3 regions of the Mesorhizobium sp. LjNodule214 genome follow, and region 1 is predicted to be linked to each of the others. Evidence: riboswitches for the same ligand, from Rfam matches in the RefSeq annotation. Region 1 holds a riboswitch; each other region holds the start of a gene.

The links. Region 1 has a riboswitch for S-adenosylmethionine ahead of ACSQ3Z_RS15130 (hypothetical protein). Riboswitches for the same ligand answer to the same signal wherever they lie in the genome.
Region 2: it holds a riboswitch for S-adenosylmethionine, as region 1 does, so the genes downstream of both, metX (homoserine O-acetyltransferase MetX) here and ACSQ3Z_RS15130 (hypothetical protein) in region 1, are expected to answer to the same signal.
Region 3: it holds a riboswitch for S-adenosylmethionine, as region 1 does, so the genes downstream of both, ACSQ3Z_RS07985 (O-succinylhomoserine sulfhydrylase) here and ACSQ3Z_RS15130 (hypothetical protein) in region 1, are expected to answer to the same signal.

The regions. Positions count from the first base shown of each region.
Region 1 covers NZ_CAXUPE020000002.1:252,619-256,826, reverse strand. Annotated here, with positions in the region: gene ACSQ3Z_RS15135 (adenylate/guanylate cyclase domain-containing protein) at 1-728, opposite strand, end outside; SAM-I-IV-variant riboswitch at 1,309-1,407, shown strand; gene ACSQ3Z_RS15130 (hypothetical protein) at 1,471-1,731, shown strand; partial or broken gene ACSQ3Z_RS15125 (response regulator transcription factor) at 2,042-2,378, opposite strand; gene ACSQ3Z_RS15120 (response regulator transcription factor) at 2,484-3,155, opposite strand; partial or broken gene ACSQ3Z_RS15115 (sensor histidine kinase) at 3,158-3,568, opposite strand; gene ACSQ3Z_RS15110 (peroxiredoxin-like family protein) at 3,469-4,143, opposite strand.
Region 2 covers NZ_CAXUPE020000002.1:2,271,771-2,275,978, forward strand. Annotated here, with positions in the region: gene ACSQ3Z_RS24690 (sugar kinase) at 1-173, shown strand, start outside; gene ACSQ3Z_RS24695 (prephenate/arogenate dehydrogenase family protein) at 177-1,112, opposite strand; gene hisC (histidinol-phosphate transaminase) at 1,119-2,228, opposite strand; SAM riboswitch at 2,364-2,441, shown strand; gene metX (homoserine O-acetyltransferase MetX) at 2,518-3,687, shown strand; gene metW (methionine biosynthesis protein MetW) at 3,746-4,208, shown strand, end outside.
Region 3 covers NZ_CAXUPE020000001.1:1,661,586-1,665,793, forward strand. Annotated here, with positions in the region: gene ACSQ3Z_RS07980 (ceramide glucosyltransferase) at 1-428, shown strand, start outside; gene ACSQ3Z_RS07985 (O-succinylhomoserine sulfhydrylase) at 468-1,655, opposite strand; SAM riboswitch at 1,712-1,789, opposite strand; gene ACSQ3Z_RS07990 (2'-deoxycytidine 5'-triphosphate deaminase) at 1,933-3,027, shown strand; gene ACSQ3Z_RS07995 (ABC transporter substrate-binding protein) at 3,124-3,897, shown strand; gene araD1 (AraD1 family protein) at 3,959-4,208, opposite strand, start outside.

The sequences.
Region 1 (4,208 bases):
TCCACTGCCCGGCCCTTGTAGGTAAAGCTCGAGTTGCGCGCGATGACGAACAGCCAGCGCGTCCGGGACAGCGCGGTGATGATCTCCTCCACCATGCCATCAGCGAAGTAGCCCTGCTCGGGGTCGCCACTTAGGTTGTCGAATGGCAAGACCGCGATGGACGGTTTTTCGGGAAGCGTCAGCGTATCCCTTGTCGAGAATGCCGAAGTGGGTTTTGCTCGACTGACCCGATAGGCGCGCACCGCCGCCACGATGTTGTGGACCTGATGGCTACCGAGGTCGGTGTAGGCGTAGTCTAGTTTGCCTTTGACCTGCTCGTAGACGTTGCTCGCGACGCAGACGCTGCCAGGTTCTGCAAGCTTCTCGATCCGCGCGGCGATGTTCACGCCATCACCGTAGATCGTATCGTCCTCTGCAATCACGTCGCCCAAATTCACGCCCATGCGGAAAGTCATGCGCTTTTCTTCGGGCAAACTTGCATTGTGAGCGGCCAATCCCTCCTGGGCTTCGACCGCACACTGCACCGCGTGGACTGCGCTGGCGAATTCGACAAGAAGGCTGTCGCCAGCGGAACCGACGATGCGTCCGTGCGACTCTGTGATCTTGGGCTCGATCACTTCGGCGCGAAGCCTCCTCAGCTGTGCGAGCGTGCCAACCTCGTCGGCTCCCATGAGGCGGCTGTAGCCGACGACGTCGGCAGCAAGGATTGCGGTGAGGCGTCGCTCCATACTTGTGTCCTGCCTCTTTCATAGGTCGAAGCTCCGGGCGGCGAGCGTATTCTAGTCCTGCCTCGGATGCGAGCGTGCAGTGCCGGCGCCAGCACAGATCAACTTACCACGTCGCTTTGGCCATTCCTCACATGGCGTGGTTTATGGTCCGATCGCGGGTGCTGCCGGAGGGCTATTTTAGGGTCAGCTCACGACATCAGACCTTGGAGGTTGAACGTCCGCTATCGTCACTCCCTAGCTACAAGCGGACCTACTGCTCTCGGCCCAAGAACGCGACGTCCGAGTAGTGGCTTGGTAGTTGGCGCAACGTGCCCGTTCTGGCTGTTGAGCCGAACGGCAACTTCCCATTCACCTCGGCCATCGGCGGCAGCCAGTTGGTAGAGTTTGACTCTAGACTAGAACGCCAGCGGGTGAGATCGCCGCCGCCGGGACGGCCGGTCGCCGGCACCCGCCTCCGGGGTTTGTCCTGTAGCGGGGTGGGGGTGGTTTGTGGAGCCTCAAATCTGCTCGATCTCACACCCCCCAAACTTCAACCACGAGGAGAAAACTTGCCGAAGTGCAATCGTTTTTGTTAAACTGATCTGTGCATCCAGAGAGGGCTTCGGCCCCGCCAACCAGCCTGACCGGCAACGGTGGTGAAGACGATGTGGCCCTGAACGGGGCAACAGTAGGTCGCCAGCCCTCCAGATGCGTGCGAAACGATGGAGGGCATTTTCATGAAGGGGAGGGTACTTCGCGCGAATTGCAGGCGATGATCGCAACCCATGTGACCGCCTATGCCGCGCTCCATCGAGCAGTTCATCGAGCGGGCAGCAGCTGGCACGACCGCAAGATGGCAGACCGAGTTGAACAGGAAGCATTGCTGGACATCTGTTCCTATCCTGCGATCAGCCGGGACGACCGCCGAGCCAAGGCCGAGTACCTGTTGACTGTTGAGGCACGAGGCGAGCTCGACCTGGAAGAGCACATGCAGGCCATCTTGCACTCCATGATACGGGGTTGACTGCTGCGGGTTGACGCGGAAGGCCGATCAAGCTTCGCAAAGTCCAAGCCCGCTGCGAATGCCCACTTAGGTCAGTACCGGTTGTCAACGAACGTCCGATTCGGGCCGGGAGCAGTAGGTCCGCTTGTGGTGCAGGGAAGAACGATAGCGGACGTTAAATCTCCAGGATCCGATGTCCTGAGTTGACCCAAAGCGGCCTCCCAATACCGCGCTCGTTTCGGAGGATTGTGGCGCACCAACTGCAAGCTTCTGAAGCGGACAGTAGCCCCAAGATCGGGCCTTGCCGGACGACATCGAACAGAAAACTCACTTACGCGTCTGATGGTCCCGCGAGGGCTTTGGCGATAGCAGAAAGCAAAAGCTTGGCTGCGAATGGTTTGTGCAGATATGCAAGGCAGCCTGCTGCAAGCGCCTGCGCTTCAAGAGTGTCGTCGTCGACGGCAGTGATGAAGATAACCGGTAAGCTAGAGCCTGAATCGGTTAGCCAATGGCGCAATTGGATGCCGGACATATTGCCAAGATGAATGTCGAGCACCAGGCAAGCTATAGTGCTGGAAGCATCGCGTTCGAGAAATCTTTCTGCCGAATCGTTACCCCATGGTTTTGTAACCGTGTGCGTATAGCAACCGTTCGATGCTTCTTCGCATGCTCGGATCATCTTCCACGACAGCCACTGTCCATGGCGGGCTTTCCAAATTCGTTCCTCGAAGGGCTGACGGGCATGAGCGTTTCGAACGGGATTGTGAGCCGAGTTAATGTCGCTGGATATTGGCCTTTGGTGAAGAATCGGGCGTTGGATTTGGGACTATGGGCGTTGGCTCGATGCGCCCTAGTCGCTCGGCGATAGACACCATCTCGGCCAGCGAGGTCACGCTTAGCTTTTCCATGATGCTGTGCCGGTGCGCCTTGATCGTTCGCTCGGATGTGTTCAAGTCATACGCAACCTGCTTGTTCCGCTTGCCGCGAACAACAAAGTCGAAAACCTGGATTTCGCGGGGCGTAAGATTTGACACCTTGGCCTGAAGCACCTGAATCTGATCGTGTCCGGCGCGCCGCTTCTCGTTCTGCACCAGCGCGCGCTCGATCGCCGCTCGCAAGATTTTCGACGAGACGGGTTTCTCCAGAAAATCATCGGCGCCTGCCTTCATCGCCTGGACGCTGGCTGCGATGGTGCCTTGGCCCGTCAAAAAGACGATGGGAAGCAGCGGCACCGCCTGCGCGAGCCTTTCCTGCAGCTCCGGGCCGCTGAGCCCGGGCATACGCAGATCCAGCAGGATGCATCCGGCTTCGGATTCAGGCACCCGAGCCAGGAAATCCTCGCCCGACTCGTAGCAGTTGGCCCGATAGCCCGAAACTTCGACGATCCGACCGAGCGCCGTTCGAAACGACGCGTCGTCATCGATGATGTGGATGATCGGTTCCATGGTCAGGCAGCTTGGGCGAGTGGCAGGACGAAACGGAATACGGCGCCGCCACCGGCACGATTGTCCGCCCAGATCTTTCCGCCGTAGGTTTCCACGATGGCGCGGGCGATTGAGAGCCCAAGCCCGGTGCCAGTGGATTTGGTCGTGTAGAACGCATCGAACACACTGTCGAGGCGGTTTTTCGGAATGCCGTGCCCAGTGTCGGAAATCGACAGCTCTACCTTCGCGTCATCATGCAGCGCGGCGTGAAACGTCAGCTTGCGATCGATGGTAGAGGCATCAGTCATGGCGTCCATCGCATTGGTTGCCAGGTTCAGAATGACTTGCTGAAGATGAACCCTGTCGGCCCTGACCGGTAGTCGATGGCCCGGTTTTTCGGCGCTGACAACGACGCGAACGTCCACCGAACGACGCCGTTGCGGTCGAGCAGGAACTGACCCATGAGCTGGCCCACGCCGGTCGCCATCATTTGCTGGTCCGCTTCAGTGATATCGTAATTGTCTTTTTTGTTCAGATATTCGAGCGTGGCAAACGGATCCATCGGCTCAGGCATTTCGCCCGGCACGTTGACCCGCATCGCCTTCACATCGCTCATTGAGACCTTGTGCGGCCATACGCTCTCGCCCTCGGTGATCTGCATATTGGGGAGCCCAAAGGCGCGGTGTGAAGCCCGCTCAGGATCAGACGCCGCGAGCAGAGCCGGCATCGGATGATAACGGAGATAAAGGCGTGCCCGTTCGATGGGCGTGTTCACCACCGTGAGGGTTTCGATGCCCTTTGCGTTAAGGGCTGGTGTGAGCAGCGAAACCGTCGCGATATGACGCCTGCAAAAAGGACAATGGAGACCTCGATACAGTCCGACCAGCACTGGCTTCTCGCCGCGGAAATCGTCGATAGCTATCTTGCCCTCGCGAGTAATCGCGTCGAGCACGAAATTGGGCGCCGTTTCGCCCAGTTGCAGAGGGCCTACGTCGGCGCGGTCAGACATGCTTGATCCTCCTCGCGGGTCAATCCAGCAACGAAAGCGCGGCGCTACTTCCGGCTCCAGCCCGT
Region 2 (4,208 bases), 2.0 Mb from region 1:
GCGCCTTTGCCGTCGGCCTCGCGGAGGCCATGCCTCCCGAGCAGGCCTTGCGCTTTGCCAGTGCTGCCGCCGCGCTCAAATGCCTGCGCTTCGGCGGCCGGCTGGGCGCGCCGGACCGGGCCGAGACGCTGGCCATGATGGCGGCCCACTGGCCGGCAAATTTGGAGGCGTGAGACCTACCCCTTGGCCGGATGCTCGACGGCTTGCCGGCCGAAGTCCGGCACGTCGATGTCCTGGCCGGCCTCAATGATCGAGCGGCGCACGGCACGCGTGCGGGTGAACAGGTCGAACAGCTTTTCGCCGTCGCCCCAGCGGATCGCCCGCTGCAGCGAGGCGAGATCCTCCGAGAATCGCGCCAGCATTTCGAGGATCGCATCCTTGTTATGCAGGCAGACGTCGCGCCACATGGTCGGGTCGGAAGCGGCGAGACGGGTGAAGTCGCGAAAACCGGAAGCCGAATATTTGATGACTTCGGACTTGGTCACCGACTGCAAATCGTCGGCGGTGCCGACGATGTTGTAGGCGATGATATGAGGCAGATGCGAGACGATGGCCAAAGTCATATCGTGATGCTGCGGGTCCATTGTGTCGATGTTGGAGCCGCAACGCCGCCAGAATTCCGACAGCCGCTCCAGCGCCTCCGGATCGGTGCCCGGCAGCGGCGTGAAGATGCACCAGCGATTGTCGAAGAGGTCGGCGAAGCCGGCATCCGGCCCCGATTTTTCCGTGCCGGCCAGCGGATGGCCGGGTATGAAATGCACGCTCTCCGGCACATGCGGCTGCATCTGCGCGATGACGGAGGCCTTGGTCGAGCCGACATCGGTGAGGATGGCGCCCTTCTTCAGCGCCGGCGCGATTTCTTCCGCGACCGCGCCGGAGGAGCCGACCGGCACCGAAACGATGATCAGATCGGCATCGCGCACCGCTTCCTTCGCATCGGTGGTGTAGGAATCCCCCAGCCCAAGTTCCCTGGCCCGCCCCAGCGTCGTTTCGCTGCGCGTCGAGATGGCGACATGGCGAGCGAGGCCCTCGCGGCGGATGACGCGGGCCAGCGACGAGCCGATCAGGCCGATGCCGACCAGCGCGATCTTTTCGAACAGCGGTGATGTCATGGTGTTCTAGCTTTTCAGGAATGTCGTGAGGGCGTCGATGACGCCGCGATTGGCTTCTTCGGTGCCGATGCTCATGCGCAGCGCATTGGGAAAGCCGTAACCGGAAACGCGCCGCAAAATGAAGCCGCGCGCAGTAAGGTAGTCGTCGGCAGCCGCCGCCGAATGCTTCTTGTCGTCGAGAAAGTGGATCAGCAGGAAATTGCCGACGCTCGGCGTTACCCTGAGGCCCAGCTTTGTCAATTCCTCAGTCAACCAGGTCAGCCAGGTCTCGTTGTGCACCACGCTGCGCTCGACATGGGCGCGGTCGCGGATGGCGGCGATCCCGGCCTCGATCGCCGTGGCGTTGACGTTGAAGGGGCCGCGAATGCGGTTGATCGCGTCGACGACGTGCATCGGACCATACATCCAGCCGATCCGCGCCCCGCCAAGGCCGAGCTTGGAGAAGGTGCGGGTCATGACCACGTTCTCGGTTCCGCCGACCAACTCGATGCCGGCTTCATAGTCGTTGCGGCGGACATATTCTGCGTAAGCCGCATCGAGCACCAGAAGCACGTTTTTCGGCAGCCTCGCATGCAGGCGGCGCACCTCCTGGAACGGCACATAGGTGCCGGTCGGATTGTTGGGATTGGCGAGAAACACGATCTTGGTGCGCGGCGTCACGGCGGCCAGTATCGCATCGATGTCGGCGCGCTCGTCGGTCTCCTTGACAGCGACCGGCGTCGCACCGGCCGACTGGATGTAGATCTTGTAGACCATGAAGGCGTGTTCGGTAAAAATCGCTTCATCGCCAGGCGCCAGATAGGTCTGCGCCAGCAGGCCCAATATCTCGTCGGAGCCGTTGGAACAGATGATGTTTGCCGCATTCAGCCCGTGCACCTCGGCGATCGCCTCGCGCAGCCGCCTGGCGGTGCCGTCGGGATAGATATCGAGTTTTGCCGCGACCTCGCGCGCGGCCTCGATCGCCTTCGGCGACGGGCCGAGCGGGTTCTCGTTCGACGACAATTTGTAGACCTTGGCGACACCGGCCGGCGCCGTGCTCTTGCCGGGCACATAGGCGTCGATATCCATGATGCCCGCGCGGGGCGTTGGCCGTGCCTGATCCGGTCTCTTGTTCATGTCTAACAAATCCATCGAGAATTCTTCCGCCGGAAGCCGCAGCGGAAATACTAGCCGTGGCCCGGAATGTCGAGAGCCGGCAGTGGCGCGAGCGACCGGCCGTTGACGGCAAGGCGCGCGAGTTCTAGAAGAATGTGACAGTTCCGTGGTGATTTGGCCGGTCGGCTTGCAGCCACGTTAAACAACTCGCTAAAGGGCCGTTTGCATCCTGTAACCGGCTTTGCGAGGGCATTGCCGGTTTTTTGTTGTCCGCCGCCGGCCGGACGATGCGTAATGCAAGAGAGAGACAATGGCCGCTCCGCGCCCTGGAAAAACCAACAACGAGATCGACGCACCGTCGAGCCCGGTGTTGCGTTTCGGCGCCGACAAGCCGCTGAAGCTCGACGCCGGCACGCTTTTGTCGCCGTTCCAGATCGCCTACCAGACCTATGGCACGCTGAACGATGCCCGCTCCAACGCCATCCTCGTCTGCCATGCGCTGACCGGCGACCAGCACGTTGCCAGCACCAATCCGGTGACCGGCAAGCCGGGCTGGTGGGAGGCGCTGATCGGCCCCGGCAGGATCATCGACACCAACCGTTTCTTCGTCATCTGTTCCAACGTCATCGGCGGCTGTCTCGGGTCCACCGGCCCCGCCTCGACCAATCCGGCCACCGGCAAGCCCTACGGGCTCGACCTGCCGATCATCACCATCCGCGACATGGTGCGAGCGCAGCTTATGCTGGTCGACCATTTCGGCATCGAAAAACTGTTCTGCGTGCTCGGCGGCTCGATGGGCGGCATGCAGGTGCTGGAATGGGCCTCGACCTATCCGGAGCGCGTCTTCTCTGCGTTGCCGATCGCCACCGGCGCCCGCCATTCCTCGCAGAACATCGCCTTCCATGAGGTCGGCCGGCAAGCCGTCATGGCCGACCCGGACTGGCATGGCGGCAAATATTTCGAGCATGGCAAGCGCCCGGAAAAGGGCCTGGCGGTGGCGCGCATGGCCGCCCACATCACCTATCTGTCGGAAGCGGCACTTCACCGCAAGTTCGGCCGCAATCTGCAGGACCGCGAGGCGCTGACGTTCGGCTTCGACGCCGACTTCCAGATCGAGAGCTACCTGCGCCATCAGGGCATGACCTTCGTCGATCGCTTCGACGCCAACTCCTATCTCTACATGACCCGTTCCATGGATTACTTCGACCTCGCCGCCGACCATGGCGGCCGGCTGGCCGATGCCTTTGCCGGCACCAAGACCCGCTTCTGCCTGGTGTCCTTCACCAGCGACTGGCTGTTCCCGACCGAAGAGAGCCGCTCGATCGTGCATGCGCTGAACGCCGCCGGCGCCTCCGTCTCCTTCGTCGAGATCGACACCGACCGCGGCCACGATGCCTTCCTGCTCGAGGAACCGGAACTGTTCGCCGCCATCAACGGCTTCATCGGCTCGGCCGCCCGGGCCAGAGGGCTTAGCGCATGACCCCGAAAAGTAGCAGACTTTTCGGACCGGGACCATGCGCCAGGCAGGAGGCGAAGCCATGAGCGTCAACCGCGCCCAGCGCGTCGACCTTGAAGTCGTCGCCGGTCTCATCCCGCCGCGGTCGCGGGTGCTGGACGTCGGCTCCGGCGACGGCCTGCTGCTCGAACTGCTGCAGGCGACCAAGCACGTCGACGGCCGCGGCCTGGAATTGTCGCAGCGCGGCGTCAACGAATGCGTGGCGCGCGGCCTAAGCGTCATCCAGGGCGACGCCGACACGGACCTCGAATTCTATCCCGACAAGGGTTTTGATTTCGTCGTCCTGTCGCAGACCCTGCAGGCCACCCGCAACCCTAAGCTGGTGCTCGACGAACTGCTAAGGATCGGCAACCGCGCCATCGTCTCCTTCCCCAATTTCGGCCACTGGCGGGTGCGGCTGTCGCTGTTTGTCAAGGGACGGATGCCGGTGACCAAGGACCTGCCCTATTCCTGGTACGACACACCCAACATCCATTTCTGCACCA
Region 3 (4,208 bases), on a different contig from region 1:
TGCGCGTCAATCTTGTCGCTTCGCCCTTCGAGCAGCCGCTTGGGGAGCGCCATCTCGGTGACATATGGTCGCGCCAGGCCCGCTGGGCGCGCCTGCGCCGCGTCACCTTCCCGTTGTTCTTCGCCCCCGAAATCCTGACCGGCGTGGCCGTGCCGCTGGCACTGGCGCTGGTCGCAGCGGCCGGCGCCGGCATCAGTCTGTCGCTCACCGTGCTCTGCGTTCTGGCGCTCGCCTATGTGCCGGAATGCGCGTTGGCTTGGGCCAAGGGCTGGTATCTGTCGCCACGTACCATTCCGGCGATGATGGTGCGTGACCTGATGCTGCCGGCGATCTGGGCGCGCGGCTGGCTCGGCGGCTCGGTCGACTGGCGCGGCAATGCGATGACCATCCGCACCAAGGCTATGACCGAGCTGGAAGAGGGCGCCTGAGCAACGCTCAGGCGTTTGTCCAATCGCAGTCTGGACCCTTTATTTGGCGGATTTCAGCGCCTGTTCGACATCGGCGAGCAGATCGTCCGCATCCTCAAGTCCGACCGAAAGCCTGAGCGTGCCCGGGCCGATACCGAGCTCGGCGCGCGCCTCGTCGCTGAGGTTCTTGTGCGTCGTCGTCGCCGGATGGGTTATCAGGCTCTTGGCGTCGCCGAGATTGTTGGAGATCAGCACGATGTCAAGCGCGTTCTGGAAGGCGAAGGCCGCCTGCTTGCCGCCCTTGACGTCGAGACAGATCAGCGTCGAGCCGCCCGTCATCTGCTTCTTGACGATATCGGCCTGCGGATGGTCGGCGCGGCCCGGATAGATGACGCGGGCGATTTCTGGGCGCTCGGCAAGGAAGTCGGCGATCTTGCCGGCACTTTCCGTCTGCTGGCGCACGCGCAGCGGCAGCGTCTCCAGGCCCTTGAGCAGCGTCCAGGCATTGAACGGCGACAGGCTGGGGCCGGTGTGGCGGAAATAGTCGTGCAAATTCTCGTCGATCCACTTCTTGTCCGACAGGATGACACCGCCGAGGCAGCGGCCCTGGCCGTCAATATGTTTTGTCGCCGAATAGACGACGATATGGGCGCCAAGCTGCAAGGGCTTCTGCTGCAAGGGCGTGGCAAAGACGTTGTCGACGATCAGCCTGGCGCCGATCGAATTGGCCAGCGAAGCGACGGCGGCGATGTCGACCACTTCCAGCGTCGGATTGGTCGGGCTTTCGAGGAAGAACAGTTTGGTGTTCGGCCTGACCGCCTTTTCCCAGTTGGCGATATCGGTGCCGTCGACCAGCGTTGCCTCGATGCCGTATTTCGGCGCCAGCGTCTCGACCACCCAGCGGCAGGAGCCGAACAGCGCGCGTGCCGCCACGATATGGTCGCCGGCCCTGGCGCTGCACAGAAGGGCAGCCGTCACCGCCGCCATGCCGGAGGCCGTGGCGCGCGCGTCTTCCGCGCCTTCCAGCGCGCACATGCGCTTTTCGAACATGTCGACGGTGGGATTGGCATAGCGCGAATAGATGAAGCCCGGTTCCTCGCCCTTGAAGCGGGCTTCCGCCGCCTGTGCCGTCTCGTAGACATAGCCCTGGGTGAGGTACATCGCCTCGGAGGTCTCGCCGAAGCCGGAACGCAAGGTCCCGCCATGCACGAGTGCCGTCTGAGGTTTCCAGTCGCGCTTCTTGGTCATTGCTCTGTCCCAAACACAAAAAAAACCGGCCGCGAAAGTCGCAACCGGTCCATACGGCCTTGCGGCCAACGGTCCTTTAGCGACTTGTTTAACGTGGCTGCAAGCCGACCGGCCAAATCACCACGGGATAACGACCCTTTAGACCCGCACCGCGCTTGCGTCAATTGCCGGCTTCATTAAGAGGTTTGTACCAGGCAGGTTCCGCAAAAGTGTTCGACGGTTTTGCGGCAAGAACCTGCGGCGAAAAAAAGCCCGGCCTTGAAGCGGAGCCAAGCCTTTGCGGCAGACAGGCATTCTTCCCGATCAGGACATTTCCGCGCTTTTCCAGTCGGGCGCGCTGAAATCGCCGCGCGCTCTCGACGCCGACCAAATCCAGCCGGCCAGCCTCGATCTGAGGCTCGGCGACAAGGCCTGGCGCGTGCGCGCCTCCTTCCTGCCCGGTCCCAACCACCAGGTCGTCGACAAGCTCGAGCGGCTGAAGCTGCACGAGATCAGCCTCGCCGAGGGCGCTGTGCTGGAAACCGGCTGCGTCTACATCGTGCCGCTGCTGGAAAGCCTGGCCTTGCCGGCCGACATTTCCGCTTCGGCCAACCCGAAGAGCTCGACCGGGCGGCTCGACATCTTCACCCGCGTGATGACCGATCGCGGCCATGAGTTCGACAAGATCGCCGCCGGCTATCATGGTCCACTCTATCTCGAGGTCAGCCCGCGCACCTTCCCGATCGTCGTGCGCGCCGGCTCGCGGCTGTCGCAGATCCGTTTCCGTACTGGCAACGCGCTGCTGTCGGAAGATGAATTGCGCGACCTGCACCATGCCGAGATGCTGGTGGCCACCGAGCCGCCTAACATTTCCGGCGGCGGCATTGCGCTGTCCATCGATCTCGACGGCGACAAGGACGGGCTGGTAGGCTATCGCGGCAAGCACCACACCGGCCTGATCGATGTCGACAAGCGTGCCGCGCAGGATGTCGTCGATTTCTGGGAGCCGCTCTACAAGAGCGGCGCCGGCGAACTGGTGCTCGATCCGGACGAGTTCTACATCCTGGTGTCCCGCGAGGCGGTGCATGTGCCGCCGCTCTACGCCGCCGAGATGACGCCCTTCGACCCGCTGGTCGGCGAATTCCGCGTCCATTATGCCGGCTTCTTCGATCCGGGCTTCGGCCATTCGGCGGCCGGCGGCACCGGCAGCCGGGCGGTGCTCGAAGTGCGCAGCCATGAAGTGCCCTTCATCCTCGATCACGGCCAGATCGTTGGGCGGCTGGTCTACGAGCACATGCTGAAACGGCCGCAGGCGCTTTACGGCACCGATCTCGGCTCGAACTACCAGGCGCAGGGCCTGAAACTGTCCAAGCATTTCCGCGCCGCGCGCTGATCTTTCCGCCACCGCCAGACCGTGCTTGCCTGACCGGGCGCGCCATGCTTGGCTGTGCCTCGGTCCGTCAAGGTGACGGAAATAAAGGGGAAGACCATGCAAATCTCGAGATGGATCCTGTCGGCAGCCGCGGCTGCCATGCTGACGCTCGGCGCCGGTTCGATGTCGGTGCAGGCAGCGGAGAAACTGAAGATCGGCACCGAGGGCGCCTATCCGCCGTTCAACACCATCACTCCGGACGGCAAGGTCGTCGGCTTCGACATCGACATCGCCGATGCGTTGTGCGCGCAGATGAAGGTCGAATGCGAAATCGTCACCCAGGACTGGGACGGCATCATTCCCGCCCTGCAGGCCAAGAAATTCGACGCCATTATCGCGTCGATGAGCATCACCGAGGAGCGCAAGAAGCAGGTCGCCTTCACCAACAAATACTATACGACGCCGCTTGCGCTGGTCGCGCCGAAGGACAGCGAGCTGACCTCGACCGACCCGGCAGCCCTTGCCGGCAAGACCGTGGGTGCCCAGGCATCGACCACCCAGGCCGATTTCGCCCAGGACGTCTACGGCAAGGCCGGCGCCGAGGCCAAACTCTACCCGACCCAGGAAGAGGCGATCACCGACCTGCAAAACGGCCGCCTCGACGCGGTGATCTCGGACAAGTTTGTGCTGGTCGACTGGATGAAGAAGGCGAGCGACGGCTGCTGCAAGATGGTCGGCGACGTCAAGGGCACCGAGACTGAAGCCGGCATCGCCGTGCGCCTTGACGACACCGCACTGCGCGACAAGCTCAACGCGGCCATAGACGCCATCGTCGCCGACGGCACCTACAAGAAGATCCAGGCCAAGTATTTCGACTTCGATATTTATTGAGAGGTTGAAACTGCCAATCTCCCCCACAAGGAGGGGGGAGATCACGCTGTCATCGCCTGCTTTACAGCGCCTTCACCGCCACCTTCACCGGCTTTTCGATTTCGAGCGGGTTGCGCAGCGGCAGGCCGAAGTCACCGGCTTCGATCTCGAAAACATCGCCGGCTTCGGTCCTGATGCCGTCGGCGAAGGACAGCGTCGCCGTGCCGAACATGTGCACATGCACGTCGCCGGGCTGGCGGAAGGCCGAGTATTTGAAATGGTGGTGTTCGAGATTGGCGATGGTGTGCGACATGTTCGCCTCGCCCGACAGG